3 regions of the Clostridium sp. CTA-19 genome follow, and region 1 is predicted to be linked to each of the others. Evidence: predicted binding sites of a transcription regulator. Region 1 holds the regulator's gene; each other region holds the start of a gene.

Region 1 (3,284 bases):
GAAAAATTCATATTCCCCATTCCTCCTATTTAATTTTTAAAAGGCTAATTTTTTTATTTTTTTAAACTTCAAACTTGATTTTCCATTACAATTACGTATTAAAATAAGTTAAAGGATTACATATTTTTAAAGTTTTTATCCCTTTTCTCTAAAAACGCTTTCATACCTTCTTTTTGGTCATAAGTACTAAAACACATACCAAAAGCTTCTGATTCATAATTTAATGCACTATCAATGTCCATTTGCATACCTTTGTTTATTGCTTCTTTACAAAGTTTAACTGCTACTGGTGCATTGCTACATATTTGTTTTGCCATATTCATAGCTTCTTCCATTAAAACTTCTGGTTCTACAACCTTATTGATAAGGCCTATATTAAATGCTTCTTCTGCTTTTATTATGTTAGCTGTGAATATCAACTCTTTAGCTTTGCACTCTCCCACAAGTCTAGCTAATCGTTGAGTTCCACCAAAACCTGGTGTTATTCCAAGGCCAACTTCTGGTTGTCCAAACTTAGCTTTTACTGATGCGATTCTAATATCGCAAGCCATAGAAAGTTCGCAACCTCCACCTAGAGCAAAACCGTTAATAGCAGCAATAACAGGTTTGTCCAAAGTTTCTAATCTTCTGAAAACTCTGTTTCCAAGTATTCCAAAGGCTCTTCCTTCTAATGCATTTAACCCTTCCATTTCTGAAATATCGGCTCCTGCAATAAAAGCTTTACCTTCCCCAGTTAAAATAACAGCATAAATCTCATTGTCTTTTTCAATTAAATCAATAACATTGTCCAACTCTTTTAAAGTTTCTGAATTTAAAGCATTTAATGCCTTAGGTCTATTAAATTTTACAATACCTATGTTTCCATCCTTTTCAAGGATAATATTTTTAAATTCCATAATGCTGTCCCCCATGAATATTTTCCCACAAATTGTTATATAATTCACAATTTTTACTAAAAATAATAATTGAAGTCCATCAACTTCAATTACTATTATATCCTCACTGGTATATATTTGCAACATAAGTTGATGATTTTTTCTGAATTATTTTAATTAATTATTAATTTTAGTAATTTTATTTGTTTTAAAAATTAAAACAATTTGTGTTTTTCTTTAACAATGTAAAGGCTCTACACACTTTATCAGCATATTCTTTAATTAAGATTAGTACAGAAAAGTTTTATAAAACCTGATTTTCATTACATCTCATTAAATAATGTATGATTTATTTTTTTTATTATGTATTAAAATTCTTTCATTTTTTAAACATTTTGTGTATTTATTAACAAAATATTTACTTTTATTTTTTAACCTTAAATCTCTTTTTTTCTACAAAAAGTGAAAAAGATCATCTTAATTTCAGTTTTTAGTTTTGATGACCTTTTCACAAAAATTATTCAGTTATTTTACTTTCATTTAGTAAATAACTTAAAGTCATTAAACTTTCGCTTAAATGAACATTTTCTACTATTACATCATTTGGCACTTTTAAATCTACTGGTGCAAAATTCCATATAGCTTTAATTCCTGATGATGTTATAATATCGCAAACTCCTTGCGCTCTTTCTTTTGGAACACAAATTATTGCAATATCCACTTCATTATTTTTAATAAAGCTTTCTAAATTATCTATATCTTCTATAGATACATCTCTTATTCTTAAACCAATTAATTTAGGATTTATATCAAATATTGCCTTTAAATCAAAGGACATTCTTTGAAAATAAGTATAATTTGCTATAGCTTGCCCTATATTACCTGCACCTATAATTATTGTGTTATATTCTTTATCTAATCCTAAAATTGAAGATATTTGTGCTAATAGTTCCTTTACATTATAGCCATATCCTTGTTGACCAAAATCACCAAAACAATTTAAATCTTGTCTTATTTGCGATGCTGTAAACCCTATTTTTTCACTTAATTCATTAGATGATATTCTATCCACATCATTTTCTGCAAGTTCTTTTAAATATCTATAATATTTAGGAATTCTCTTTATAACTGCCATTGATATATTTTTCTTTCTATCCAAAAAAAACACCTCCAAAAATATATTTTTAAAAGGTAAATTTAATAAAATAATCGTCTATGATTATTTCAAATCTTTGTACCTAATCACAAAGATTCTTTCCTTTTTACTTTTAAATTGTATCTATAATAATTAAATCTAATATAGGTCTCAAAATAATATCTTAACTTATACATTTTAAAGTTTAGAAGCATGGTTATAGGATTCCAATATAACCTTTTAAATTATTCATTAAAAATTTTGGACACCTTTCAAAGTGAGTACATACTCAATAATGTCTAAAATTTTAAAATATATATAAACTAAAATTTTTCTATATTTTATAGGATTCCAAGTTGACTTTTAAAATTACCCATTCCAAAATTTGGATATCTAAAATAGTGAGACATGCTCTGAATCACTTAGAATTCAACACTACATTTTGTATGAAAATATTTTAAAGTTATTGAATAAATTTAAATTCGAGCTTGTTTCCCTATATCAATAAGTTTAAATTAGAGTTGTTTCACAAATATTTCAATTTAATTATTGCTCGATTAAAGTTTATTTTACAATTTTACAGAATTATAGTATTACTTTATTCATATATTATGTAAAATAATATTTTTTATTTTATAATTGTAAGTTTCATTTCAAAATTATTGTATCCATATTTAATAATATGTATAATTTAAATCTAAAAATTTATATAGTAAGACCATAATTAATAAAATATCGTTTATATTTTACCATATTACTTGAAATTTGTTTATATATATTTTCAAAATTGTTTCATTCTTTTCTTTATTTTCTCAATATTCACCTTGTTTTTTCAATAAATTTAAACATTTATATATAAATCTTAATTTTTTTGTTATTTATTAAACTAATCCCAATGCATCAAATTTTAATTTTAAAATAGACGAAACACATACTATAAATATATGTTTCTAAATAGAAATATACCTTAACTATACCTATTTTCCATTTATTTATACATTAATTTAAATTAGTCATTATATCTTAATTAAATAATTAAGATGCAAATTTTTGTACAAATTAAAAGAAACATAAAAATTATTGGTTTTAACATATAAAAAAACTTTTAGTATTACTATAAGTATAGCAAATAGTTATTATATTACCTATTTACTATATACTTTATCACTTTAACTGCATTTTTACATAACTGATTTAGATTAATTTAAATTTAAAAGAAACTGGACTAATCCAGTTTCTTCATAAATTCTTAATTATTATAAATTCTCTTCCCA
Region 2 (3,284 bases), on a different contig from region 1:
AAGTGTATCTTTATTTTCTTTGAATTTTACTGATGAAATGTTTACTTTCATTCCATTTTTTGCTTTTTTTACAATCTGTTTAAGTTCATCCACATTCAATTCAGTACCTAATAATTCAGGCTTAGAACTATGAATGTATATTCCGTTTTCATCTAGTAAACTTGTAAGAGTTACTGCATCTTTATTAATATTTATGTCTTTTAAATACTTGGAAAAACTGTCAACTAGAACATAAGAAGCAACATATCCTATGCATTGTCCATGATTAGTATAATCTTTTACTGGATTAGTAAAGACCATAACATTTTTTTGTGTTTTCTCAGATTTAAAAGAATTACTTACAAATTGACCACCTGAGGAACTGACGCCGTGAAAACTTTTATCGGATACATTTTTATTTATCATATCTTTTTCACTATCTGCTATTACTACACCATTTAAATCTATTAAAGACAATCTTTCAACAGAAGGTGTATTTTTTAAGTAATTATCAAAGGTGTTTAATATATTTTTATTATTAGCTTTTGAGTTTGATAAAGCCTCAAAAGCAAAGGAATTATTAGAAAGGGAAACTGTTTCGCTAGTATATTTTTCTATCATTGTAGAAATTGTATCTATAGATTTTTCAACAATAGTTTCTAAACTATGTTCGCTTAAATTTGAAATTATAGCTGAACCTTTTATATAAATAAAACTAGTAGTTATTATCATTGCGGCTATAACTATAATACTTATAGTAGCAGAAATTTTTAAACCTATAGAGTTTTTGTTGTTTTTAGTGAATTTTTTTAAGGCTTTAAAACTAATGAGTTTTTCTTTTAACAAGTCATTTTTAGAAGATTTTATTTTAGAATCAGTTTTTTTATATCTTCTTTTCAATTTTTTAAATTTAGTTTTTTCTTTATTTAAAATATTCCCCATATAAACACCCCCCTAAATAATAACTTATAACTACTACCATATTAATATTTTATCATAATTTTCAAAAAATTTGGAACATTGTAAAAATATTTAACAATTGATACATATTCGTCAATGTATACAAAACAAGAAATAATAAAAATATTTATAATATTATATTAATTAAATTTAATATTAAACTTTATATCAAAAAATAGGTTAAATATATAAGCAAATATTAATTTTTAGTAAACAAAAGGCTTATTTTTATAAATTTGTATATACAGATACAGAATAAAAAATTAATTATCAGTATAATCTAAAAAAACAAACTTAAAAGATAAATCTGAAAAAGAAAGGGATGTAATAAATGACACTTATAGGAATTGTTATAGTTATTATAGGTTTTGCTTTAAAATTAGATACTATAGCTGTAGTTGTATCAGCTGGTGTTGTGACAGGTATAGTAGCAAATATAAGTTTTATTGAGATTTTAGAAATATTAGGTTCTACTTTTGTTAGTCAAAGACATATGTCGCTTTTTATATTGACATTACCGGTCATAGGAATGTGTGAAAGATACGGGTTAAAAGAGAGAGCTATAGAACTTATAAGTAAAGCTAAAAATTTATCAACAGGAAAAACTCTTACTTTATATCTATTTATAAGAGAGGCAGCTGCAGCAGCATCCGTTAGATTAGGTGGTCATGCTCAATTTATAAGACCTTTAATAAACCCTATGGCTCAAGGTGCGGCAGTTGGAAAATATGGAGAAATAGATGAAAAACTAGAGGATAAGATAAAAGGTGCAGCAGCAGCTATGGAAAACTACGGTAATTTCTTTGCTCAAAATGTATTTATGGCAAGTTCAGGGGTACTGTTAATAGCTGGAACTTTAACTGAATTGGGATATACAGCAAACACTTTAGATATAGCTAAAGCATCAATACCAGTAGCTTTAATAACATTTTTATTAGTAGCATTGCAAAATTACTTATTAGATAAATCAATACAGAGAGAAATGAAAAAACACAACTAGAAGAAGGAGGAATTAGTATGGATATAAAAGCTATAACAGATATATTATTAGAAGTATTTTACACCATGGTTGGATTGCTTATGTTAACAACAGCATTCAGTACGTTTAAGGATAAAAATCATAAAGCAAAAATAGGAACTATGATGTTTTGGAGTATATTAGCTATAATCTTTATTTTTGGTAAAGTTATTCCACCTGCTATAGTTGGAGGATTATTAGTAGTATTAGGAATATTAACAGCAAGCAAGAAAGTTAAGGTAGGCAATTTAAAACCTCTAAGTAGTGAGTTTGCACATGAACAATGTAAGAAGTTAGGAAATAAAATATTTATACCGTCTATTGCAATAGCTGTAGTGGCTCTTGTTATAGCACAGTTTACACCTTTAGGTGGTGTAGTTGCCATAGGTATATCTGCAGTTACAGCAATATTAATAACTTTTGCAATAACAAAAGCTACACCAAAAATGTTAATTGAAGATGGAGATAGAATGCTTCAGTCAGTTGGCTCTACAAGTATACTGCCTCAGCTTTTAGCAGCATTAGGATCATTATTTACTGCAGCAGGTGTTGGTGAGGTTATTGCCGGGGGAATATCTAGCTTTATTCCAAGTGGAAATATACTTATAGGAATAACTGCGTACTGTTTAGGTATGGCTATATTTACAATGATAATGGGAAATGCTTTCGCTGCATTTTCAGTTATAACAGCAGGTGTTGGAATTCCATTTGTATTTGCGCAAGGAGCAAATCCGGCAATTGCTGGAGCGTTAGCATTAACAGCAGGATATTGTGGAACATTATTAACGCCTATGGCAGCAAACTTTAATGTAATGCCAGCAGCATTGTTAGAAACTATAGATAAAAATGCAGTTATAAAATATCAAGCACCGGTAGCTATAATACTTTTGGTTTTACATATACCATTAATGTATTTCTTAGCATTTTAGGACATCATAGGAGGTAAAAATTATGAAAGTTTTAATTACAGGGTTTGATCCCTTTGGAGGAGAAAAAGTTAACCCAGCATTAGAGGCGGTTAAATTATTACCAGATATTATATCTGGAGCAGAGGTTATAAAGTTAGAAATACCTACTGTTTTTAGAAAGTCTGTTATACATATAGATGAGGCTATAAAGATGAATAATCCTGATATTGTAATATCAGTTGGTCAAGCTGGTGGAAGATTTGGAATTAATCCAGAAAGAGTGGCTATAAATATAGATGACGCAAGGATAAAAGATAATATAGGAAACCAACCTATAGATATAGAGATTGAAGAAGATGGTAAAAAAGCATATTTTTCAAGTCTACCAATAAAAGCTATGGTAAAAAAAATGAATGATA
Region 3 (3,284 bases), on a different contig from region 1:
TTAATAAAAATAGTATTTTTTCAAGAAATAAATTTGCCCGTCAAGCTCTTAATTATGCAGTGAATAAAGAAGAACTTATTAAACTTTTAGCTTGTAATAATGCAGAGGCTTTTAAATCTATTTTTCCTAGAGCAATATTAGATTTTAATAATGATGATATTTTTAAATATAATCCTACTAAAGCAAAGGAACTTTTAAGCAAGTGTAATTATTCAAATTCTAAAGACACTTTAAAAATAGTACATAGCAAAAATGATGATTATATTAATCTTCTTGTAAGCTATTTTGAAGCTGTTGGCATAAAGTGCGAAAAAATTCTCGTTAATGAAAAAGGTGTATACCACCCTGATAATTATCTTAAATCTGATATTTTTCCAGCTTTTTGGATTGCTGATACTGGTGATGCTGACAATTATTTAAGACCATTATTTAATATAAATTCTGCTTTCTTTAAAAATAATTATAATAATGAAAAAGTAAATTCATTGATGGATAAAGCATCAGAATGTATTATACCTGATAAAAGGTATAATCTATATAAAGAATTAAATGATGTTATGTTAGCTGATTGTCCTGCCATATTTTTATTTAATCCTAAGTGTGGAATTATATATAATAAAAATAAAGTAAAAAATGTAATTGTGAACCCAATTAATAATATTCTTTTTGATGAAATTATAGTTGAATAGCAAAAAGAGCTTTCAAAATATGATTTGAAGGCTCTTTCTATAGATCTTAAATCTAAATCATCCTAAGTAAATTCTTAACAATATTCTTATGAATAATTAAAGTTTACAACTTTATCATAATTTCTATTTATAAAGTCTTCCTATTGCATCTGCTGAAAGTATTGCGGCGTAAACCACGTCTTCATTAATTTCAAATGGCATATTATAAATCGTTTCACCTTCTAAGCAAGTTGCCTTAGCTACACTTCTAATTTCTTCTTCCTTTATTTCAATTATACCCATATCTTCTAATGTAATAGGTAAATGTAAATCCAAACATAATCCTATAACTTCTTCTATTTCTTCCATAGTTCTATTTTCTAAAACTAACTGAACAATAGTTCCAAATGCAACCTTTTCTCCATGATACAAATGGTGACATTGTTCTAAAACAGTAAATCCATTATGAACTGCATGAGCTGCTGCAAGTCCACCACTTTCAAATCCAATACCACTTAGATAAGTATTAGCTTCAATAACATTTTCTACTGCAGTAGTACAGACTCCAGATTCTACTGCAAGTTTTGCCTTTAATCCATCTTCTAACAATGTTTCATAGCATAAACTTGCTAAAGCCATAGCTGCCTTTGTAATTTTTCCACCTGCCATATTACAAGCATTAGATTTTAAGCACGCTTCGGCCTCAAAATAAGTAGCTAATGCATCCCCTATTCCAGCAACTAATAACCTTGATGGCGCTTTTGCAACTATTTCAGTGTCTACTATTACAACCTCAGGGTTTTTAGGTAACATTAAATATTCGCTAAATACACCTTCATCTGTATATATAACAGATAATGCACTACATGGTGCATCAGTAGAGGCAATTGTTGGTACTATTACTACAGGAATATTTTCATAATAGGCAACTGCTTTAGCAGTATCAAAAATTTTTCCGCCGCCTACACCTATAACAACATCACAATCATTTTCTTTTAAAATTTTTCTTAATCTATCAATTTCATTTTTAGAACATTCTCCATTAAAACTTTCAAATGTTAAGTTACATTTCTTTTCATTAAAACTCTCTTCTATAATAGGCTTGGTTCTCTTTATTCCATTATCACTGGCAATTATAAAAAATGATTCTCCCAAATTCGATGTATGATTTCTTATGTCTTTTAACACAGCACTCCCTTGTATATATTTACCTGGTGATATTATACTCTTAAACATAGTATCTCCTCCTACCTCGAAATAAAAAATTTTAAATTCAACATATTTTTTATGAATTGATAAAAATTAACTTTAGTTTAGTTTCTTAACTTAATTTTTGAAACCGATTGAAAATGATTAAGTTATTCTTTGATATATTTTTAACATACTATTTTTTTAATTAATTGTCAATATAATTAAAAAAATTTGAAATTATATTTTTATTTTTTATATCTTTCCCATTTCATTTACTGTTTTGTAATTTTATATTGAATTATACATTTTTTTAAACCATAATATGATATATGTAATTTAATTTTTTAAATATAAAGGAGGTACAACTGTGAAATATAACTATTCTTTAATAAAAGTGGAGTCCTTATATGGTGATTTAACTGCAACTGGAATAATTCAATATTTTGATAATAACAAGTTGATTATGTCTGTCAATAATGAACATATGTTAAATAATAAAGAAAACTTTTTTTTAAGTATATTTTCTAAAAAAGAGGGCGTCTTAGTTTATGAAGCTAGTATTTCTAAAGTAGACGCAAAAAATATAGAATTTACTAATATACGTTTTTTATATTCTAAAAATCGGCGGCTACATAGTCGTGTAAATATAAACATTACATTACCAGTAAACATATTAAAAAAGTCTCATAAAGAAGTAATTAATCTTTCAAAGCCTATATTAATGATAGCTAAAAATATAAGTATTTCTGGCATATTACTAGAGAGTCCACTTAACTTACCGCTTGATTTAAACTTTATTCTTTTACTACCTATAGGCTCTACTACTATTACTATAATAACTGAGACTAAAAGAAAATTTAAAACAGATTGTATGTATAATTATGGTTGTAAGTTTAAGTTTAAGTTTATTAATAAAGCTGATGAACAGCTTTTAAGAAAATTTATATTAGACAACAAATTAGATCAATTAAAATATAGAAATGTAACTACTAAATAATCTATTTTTAATGTTTAATATAAAAAATTCCTGCTTTACAAGCCAGCAGGAATTTTTCACTAAAAATGTGGATTTATTTCATCCTTTTGAATTCTTTTTAAATCTTTAAGTCTTAAACCAGTTTCTTGCATTATATCATTCCAATCCTTGCCATCTACAATCATTTTTTTAGCATTATTATGCTTTTCATTCTTTTGTTCCCTGTTCATAATATCCTCCTAAATATAATATTTGCTCAATATTATCTTGTGAATATAAGAAACTTTTATTCCTTTTATCAAAAATTTTTACATTTAATTTTACTTATATATAGAGTTCCACATTGACTTTTAAATTATTTATTCCAAAACTTGGATACTCAAAATAGTGAGCTATGCTCTGAATCACTTAGAATTCAACACTAAATCTTGTATGAAAACATTTTAAAG

The links. The regulator Rex, encoded in region 1, represses fermentation and respiration genes when NADH is low (regulators of the CRP and FNR family bind a similar motif). The targets are predictions, from matches to a motif close to ATTGTTAANNNNTTAACAAT.
Region 2: a site for Rex is predicted at 1,018-1,037, ahead of ACYUE0_RS15115 (DUF969 domain-containing protein). Genes of this name have one in related genera too.
Region 3: a site for Rex is predicted at 2,033-2,052, ahead of ACYUE0_RS10770 (glycerol dehydrogenase). Genes of this name have one in related genera too.

The regions. Positions count from the first base shown of each region.
Region 1 is NZ_BAAABH010000024.1:4,900-8,183, forward strand. Features, by position in the region: gene ACYUE0_RS13055 (acyl-CoA dehydrogenase) at 1-11, opposite strand, end outside; gene ACYUE0_RS13060 (short-chain-enoyl-CoA hydratase) at 117-896, opposite strand; gene ACYUE0_RS13065 (redox-sensing transcriptional repressor Rex) at 1,393-2,034, opposite strand; gene abc-f (ribosomal protection-like ABC-F family protein) at 3,267-3,284, opposite strand, start outside.
Region 2 is NZ_BAAABH010000035.1:20,554-23,837, forward strand. Features, by position in the region: gene ACYUE0_RS15110 (methyl-accepting chemotaxis protein) at 1-921, opposite strand, end outside; gene ACYUE0_RS15115 (DUF969 domain-containing protein) at 1,271-1,939, shown strand; gene ACYUE0_RS15120 (DUF979 domain-containing protein) at 1,957-2,886, shown strand; gene pcp (pyroglutamyl-peptidase I) at 2,909-3,284, shown strand, end outside.
Region 3 is NZ_BAAABH010000017.1:13,864-17,147, forward strand. Features, by position in the region: gene ACYUE0_RS10765 (ABC transporter substrate-binding protein) at 1-689, shown strand, start outside; gene ACYUE0_RS10770 (glycerol dehydrogenase) at 813-1,904, opposite strand; gene ACYUE0_RS10775 (PilZ domain-containing protein) at 2,227-2,856, shown strand; gene ACYUE0_RS10780 (hypothetical protein) at 2,916-3,065, opposite strand.